3 regions of the Paenibacillus sp. NRS-1781 genome follow, and region 2 is predicted to be linked to each of the others. Evidence: riboswitches for the same ligand, from Rfam matches in the RefSeq annotation. Region 2 holds a riboswitch; each other region holds the start of a gene.
What was found. Region 2 has a riboswitch for cobalamin ahead of ACIFO6_RS05325 (hypothetical protein). Riboswitches for the same ligand answer to the same signal wherever they lie in the genome.
Positions count from the first base shown of each region.

Region 1: another riboswitch for cobalamin. It lies ahead of ACIFO6_RS07730 (ABC transporter substrate-binding protein); the one in region 2 lies ahead of ACIFO6_RS05325 (hypothetical protein).
Region 3: another riboswitch for cobalamin. It lies ahead of ACIFO6_RS15570 (ABC transporter substrate-binding protein); the one in region 2 lies ahead of ACIFO6_RS05325 (hypothetical protein).

Region 1 covers NZ_JBITPI010000020.1:73,140-75,411, reverse strand. Annotated here, with positions in the region: gene cbiB (adenosylcobinamide-phosphate synthase CbiB) at 1-181, shown strand, start outside; gene ACIFO6_RS07735 (histidine phosphatase family protein) at 181-975, shown strand; cobalamin riboswitch at 1,099-1,316, shown strand; gene ACIFO6_RS07730 (ABC transporter substrate-binding protein) at 1,523-2,272, shown strand, end outside.
Region 2 covers NZ_JBITPI010000015.1:146,289-148,560, forward strand. Annotated here, with positions in the region: gene cobJ (precorrin-3B C(17)-methyltransferase) at 1-934, opposite strand, end outside; gene ACIFO6_RS05325 (hypothetical protein) at 1,063-1,287, opposite strand; cobalamin riboswitch at 1,249-1,432, opposite strand; gene ACIFO6_RS05330 (TIGR00730 family Rossman fold protein) at 1,490-2,044, opposite strand; gene ACIFO6_RS05335 (uroporphyrinogen-III synthase) at 2,215-2,272, opposite strand, start outside.
Region 3 covers NZ_JBITPI010000043.1:53,695-55,966, forward strand. Annotated here, with positions in the region: gene ACIFO6_RS15570 (ABC transporter substrate-binding protein) at 1-1,241, opposite strand, end outside; cobalamin riboswitch at 1,447-1,644, opposite strand.

The DNA.
Region 1 (2,272 bases), on a different contig from region 2:
GGGCTATAATGTATATCATGGCGTACGCTCTCTCCGTGCATATATGGGAGAGCTGGTGCGACCGATGGAGCCGGAGGATATCCGACATACGATTCGGCTGATGTTTGCCGTGTCCAGTATGTTCGTGGGATTGTGTCTGTTCGTGTCCGCCGGATGTTATGCACTGGGGTGGACGCAGTGATGAAGCGTGACGCACCGAACACCAGCAATAGAGCAGGAAGTGATGTGACCTTGAAGCATGATTTTACAGAACACCCGCCATGGGATTTGGAGCTTGTGCTGGTACGTCACGGCACAACCTTATGGAACAGGGAACGTCGATACCTGGGGCACTCTGATCTGGGCTTGCTGCCAGGAGCAGAGCAGGAATTAGAGCCTTTGCGGGAACAATTACAGACACATTCCTTTGCCCGAATCTATTGTAGTGACTTGATACGTTGTCGTCAGACCTTGCAGATCATTTTGCCAGAATCGGAACTGAAACCAGATAATATGTCTGCTTGGTCTGTCATCATGGAACCACGTCTGAGAGAGCTTCATTTTGGGGAATGGGATGGAAAAACGTATGATATGCTCAAAGATGTGGCATTGTACCGCGTGTGGATTGATGAGCCGCAACGGGTTACGCCGCCGGGTGGAGAGCCCTGGAAAGACTTTGTGAACCGTCTTGGTGAATTTCTTGACTCTTTGTATGAGTGGCGCAAAATGATGGAGCTTCAGAAAACAGGTTTGTCCGATGCCCCACCTTCTGTTCTGGTCGTCACGCATGGTGGAGTGATTCGTCAGTTGGCTTGTATGCTGGTACCAGGTCATGATTTTTGGAGCCTGAATCCGAAGCCGGGAGGGGCCATCAGGATTCGGTTGAGTTTGGCACAAAAGCCATTTGCAGATTTAACCGCCACCCGTTCTACAGCAACACATCCAGATTTGGCTACAGGGCACAAGTTCACCGGATGGCTGGTGGATCAGAACTGACTGCGTATATACTTCTCATGATCACAGACATAGGGCAGGTAAACAGGCGGTTTGGGTTGTAAGCCAGTCTTTTTTAACCTATAATCATCAAGTAAAAGAACGGCTTGACCAACACTACATCAAATATCCAGCAGACGAGGTCGGTGCAGTGGTATGAAACCCTCGGATTCATATCGGTGCGCTGTTAAAAGGGAAGTCGGTGTGAATCCGGCGCGGTCCCGCCACTGTAAATGGAAAAATGCCAGTCCGCTCTGGTTTATGTGCCACAAAGCATATGAAGGAGCAACAGGCTGTCGCATATTTCTGTAAGTCAGGATACCTGCCCGTCCGCCTGTCACCATAGTCCTTCGAGGAAAGGATGACGTGTTCGCAGTGACTGTCCATGCGGAAGAAACTGCCGCCTGCGTACGATCTGCGCTAACGTGACCCCTGTGTCCTTATCTGAGGATGCAGGGGTTTTTTGAAAGGAAAAGAAGGCTGGATTTAGAGATATCGGATGATGTTCAAGTGACGCTTTTAAAAGAATTTATATGGAGGGGTGCAAATCATGGCAGGGAATAAAATAAAGGTCTGGACTACAGGCTTATTGGCTCTGGTCTTGGCGGTTGTGCTGAGTGCATGTGGAGCTAACGGAAAGAACGCTGAAAATAAAGGGGATCAAGCCTCACAGCAACCGGGACAGACGGCAACCGCTCAGGAGCCTCCGGGCAAAACGGTCTACCCGCTGACCATTAAGGATGCGACCGGGCAGGAGTTTACGTTCAAAAAAGCGCCGGGTAAAATCGTTTCCGTCTCCCCGGCTGAAACCGAGGCGCTGTTCGCCATCGGACTGGATAAGGAAATTGTCGGCGTATCGGACTATTCGGATTACCCGGAAGCAGCTACGAAGAAGCCTAAAGTGGGCGGCATTATGAAGCCGAATGAAGAGGAGATCATTGCAGCGAATCCAGAAGTCGTTTTTGCAGGCATATCACTCAGTGAGCAGGCTACGACCAAGCTGCGCGACCTGGGAATTATAATTTTTAAAACCGAGCCGAAAACGGTTGAGGATGTCATGGCTAATATTGAACTATATGGGAAAATTACCAACCATCAGAAAGAAGCGAGAGCGGTAACCGACAAGATGAGAGCCGATGTAGCGGAAGTGAAAAACGGTGTTAAAAATATCGGTAAAGGGCAAAAGCTGAGAGTCTACGTCGAATTTTCACCTGGCTGGACGGTCGGCAAGGGCGAGTTTATGGACGAGCTGATTTCTTTGGCGGGCGGCGAAAATGTGGCTGCAACGCAAAAGGGCTGG
Region 2 (2,272 bases):
CGCTCGCGGAAGGAGCGGGCGCGGTCCCGCCAGCTCCCGCAGGGGCTGGTACTGCGGGAGCTGCGCCTGCCTGCGACGCATTCAACGCGCGATCCTCTTGCGCGCCCAGCGACCACGGCTCCGCTTCCGTGCGGAGCCGCTGATGCGGCTTGAGCGCCTGCTCGGTCGCACCCAGCGTATACTTGCGCTGATACCCGCGTGGCGTCACGATCAGACCGTCATACACCATCGTCGAGGAATTGCCTATAATGACAGTCGTCAGCATGCCAATGTCATGGTTCAGCATGTCCTCCAGCGTCGTCACTATTACTTGCTGACGGTCACGGTAAGCACTCTTGACCAGCCCAACCGGAGTCTGCGGATCACGGTAACGCAGCAAGATGGACTGCGTCTCAACAATCTGGCGTGTACGTCGGCCACTCCGCGGATTGTACAATGCAATGACAAAATCCGCCGAAGCTGCCGCCTCTACACGCTTCACAATCGTTTCCCAAGGGGTCAAATGGTCACTCAGACTGATCGTGCACGCATCATGCATGACGGGCGCACCCAGCAGCGAAGCACAGGACTGAATCGCCGATATCCCCGGCACGACTTCTACCTCAACCCCGTCCTCACGGCGCCAGCCCTTTTGCATCAGCACTTCGTACACCAGCCCCGCCATACCATATACGCCTGCGTCTCCACTGGAAATGACGGCTACCTTCTTACCCATCTCCGCCTGTCGAACCGCCTCCTGCGCACGGCTCACTTCCTCCGTCATGCCTGTGCGTACAATCTCCTGTCCATTCAACAACGGACGGATCAGATCCACATAGGTGTTGTAGCCAATAATGACCTCACTCTCGGCCAACGCGTCCAGCGCCCGTTTGGTGATATGTTCCATATCCCCCGGTCCGAATCCAATCACGAGCAATTTTCCTAATGGGCTCATCGTTATCCTCCCTCTTAAATCTATGCCATGTTTTCCATACTTCTATCTATTTCACTTGTATATGGACATCCTGTAACTCAAAAAAACCCATCCTGCCCGGATGGGTTTCCTATGTACGCATCGTATCATCAGACGGACACAGCATAAGAAGACACTTCTTGTCTTCCGCCATCGTGCCGTTGCTTTCCATCTGCCTGTTCACGCTTGAAACGCTTCTGCACGTTCTGATCCACGCAAACCTGTAACCAACATGGAAAAAGCAGCGTGCGCCTGATTTCCTGATTTCGTACACCCATCCTCTCCGCGAAGGTTAACGGTGCATACAGATCAAGGTAGGTCTCCTGGCTCGGCATCAACAGATTTTTTCGTCTTCCCCGTTTTCTCACGAGTGACGTCTGAAAAAATCCTCTTCCTTACAGTGGCGGGACCGCTCGGGACTTGCACCCGATTCCCTGTTACCCTTCGCTATCACAAAGGCACCTTGTCTGTCCGCTATTTGATTATGGGTCTTATCATAACCTTGGCTTAATCAGTTGCGCAAGCATGAAAAACGCTTTATTTCAAGTTCTCTGCCTTATTTTTTAACATATGCAACAATTCGTCCGGGTCCGCAGAGATACTCAACAGCGTTGGATGGTCAACTCCGGTAAAGCCCTCCCGCACACTATGACGCACCATTTCCTCCAACGGGTCAAAATATCCGTTCACATTCAGCAGCCCGATGGGCTTGCGATGAATGCCGATTTGCGCCCAGCACAGCACCTCAAATAGCTCCTCAAAGGTTCCCAATCCGCCCGGAAGGGCAATGAATGCGTCAGCCTTTTCGCTCATCACCGCTTTGCGTTCATGCATGTTCGCCACCTCAATAAATTCAGTAATTCCCCGGTGAATAATCTCTGCATCGAATAACAGGGTTGGCATAATCCCGGTGACCTGACCGCCCCCTGCCAGCATCGCATCCGCGACCTCGCCCATCAGCCCCTTGCTGGAGCCTCCATAGATTAAACGGACCTGATGTCTCGCCATAGCCTCTCCAAGCTTGCCTGCCTCCTGAAGATATACCGATGAATGTCCGGGCCTGGACCCGGCAAATACACAAATGGAATTCATAACGTCTCAGCTCCTGTCCTGGTATCCGCATCGAGGCTTTTTCATTATATTAAATAAATATTTTCCCTATAACAAAAACTTCTGTCGATGCATTTCCAACAAAAAAAGATAAAGACCCTGTAGGCCCTTATCTTCATTTTACCCTTTATCCCAAGGATATGGGGAAGTTTTCAGCTCACTACTTCCAGGCCGCAGCCGTGCGCCGAAGCGCTATGCTCAAAATATCTT
Region 3 (2,272 bases), on a different contig from region 2:
GTTAGCGCCTCGTCGATATTTTCCACCTTGCGGATCTTCACCTGGATGCCCTCTTTCAGCAGTTGGCTCTGAATCACCTCAGCCATGACCGAAAGCTCTGGACGCTGAGGGAAGGTCAGCAACGTAACCTCGAACGGCTTGCCCTGCTTGGTCCATGTACCTTGGGCATCCTTTTGCCAGCCGTCCTTCGTCAACAACTGCCCTGCCGTTCCGTCCAGCACTTTACGTTCCACCTTGCCGAAGGGGAGAATGCTCGGGAATGGGCTGCTTGCCTCCGTACCATAGCCTCTCATGATCGCACTCACAATGGATGCACGTGGTATCAGGCTGTCCACTACTTTGCGGTTCGCGGCATCCTTGAACACAGGCGACTCCATGTTATACACGATCATATGAGTGCGCAAAGAGGGAGCCGACAGCACTTGCAGCTTATCGTTCTTTTTTAATACCTCCGCGTTATCCACCGGAATATCAGTCGCTACATCTACTTCGCCAGATTGCAGCGCCAACAGGCGTGAATTGCCGTCCGTAATGAACTTCATCGTTGCTTCAGCCAGCCGGGCCTTCTCGCCCCAATATCCGTCATAACGCTCTACGACCAAGGACTGATCCTTGTTGAACGCTTTAATTTTAAAAGCACCTGTCATCGCAGGGTAGCTCTGCTCATCCTTCATAGACGCTACATCCAGCACAATCGTCGATGGATCAGCCAGATTGGACACCAGCGCTGAATTGGGCTGGTTAGTCGTGATTTTCAACGCCAGCGGCCCAGTTACATCAATCGACTTTACGTCTAGCAAATCCTTTGCCAAATGGCTTTTCTCGATGGAGCGCAGCAGGGAAGCTTTCACACTTTCCGCGTCCATACTCTTTCCGTCATGAAAAGTGACCTTATCCTGCAAGCCGAACGTCCAAACTGTGGGACTGTCCTGCTTCCATTCCTTGGCCAGCCAAGCCACTGGCTCCAGCTTTTCATTCAAACGGACAAGTGTCTCACCTGCGCCGGACCGCATGACATCCCAGCTATTGTCTCCGTGCGGGTCAACGCCCGACGGTTTCCACGTATACGCCATCACCAGTTTCTTATCTGCTGTAGCCTGTTGTGTGGATGTGTTCTCGCCCTTGCTGGGGCTATCCGCCGTCTTACTAGTTGTCGAGCATCCCCCCAGAGCCATAACTGCCAGCAGCAGCATCACCCCTGTACATATAAACCATGAACGCTTTTTACGATTGCTTATCATCTTATTTATCCCCCTCTGTCTTGTCATTCACAAATACCTAGCGCGAAAAAAGCATCCCCGACCGCTTGATCAGCAGTCAGAAATGCTTTCATGATCAAATGCCTAAGCTCACCCTCTTCACCCTCTAAAAACAAGGGGATCGGATCGGTTTCAGACATTCTGTATGCAGCACGCCTAACCACCTCCCCAGCATCCCGTGGGTCTGACAGTGATGTTAAAACAGGCAGGTCTCCTGACTTCAGGCTTATCTCTCAGGCCTTCCCGGTTCCTCACAGTTCCAGTGGCTGTTCTGAAAGCTACAGCAATTCCCTGCTGATGCCTGTATACAGTGGCGGGTCCGTGTCGGAATCTACCGAACTTCCCTTTTAAGTGAACACGCACAACAGCCATCTACATGATTTCAGCGAAACCCTGTAAGTGGAAAGTCCGGTTCACACCTGTTTTCTTCCTTTATTCCTCTATATTACGAATTAGGACTATCTTATTTTGTTGTTACAGGCTTGTCAACAAATGCTGCGCAATATTTTAAATTTAAACGATACGGCAAGGATCAAGGCTATGACTTTGCGTTGCATGCACGCAATGGACGTGATAAAATTAGGTATAGAGATAACCACCGTGTCCGTATACTAAAAAGAGCCTTCGCCGCTACCAACGGCAAAGACTCTTAGGACTTGAAAGGCTGTGGATCATCACGGCGCGCTAAATGCGTAGCTAAACCCACCGTTAGGCGCCTAACCTAATTACACGGTGGGTTTTCGCTTGTTCCGAAATTTCCGACGTAGCCAGCGATAAAGTTTACGAATACTAAACACCAGGCTTAGTAACGTAACCATCCAACGCAACACATCGTAGCACGACACAAGGTTGACCATCGGCTTCACCCCCTTTCGGGAAGCTGCGCCGTGGTCTGAAAACATCCACCACTATTCAAAATCCATAAGGTAGATTATACCATGACCTCGCCTATCACTCTAGCAAATTCTTCTAATAGAATCTCAAACCCCGATCTTCATACAGGAAGGGGGTTT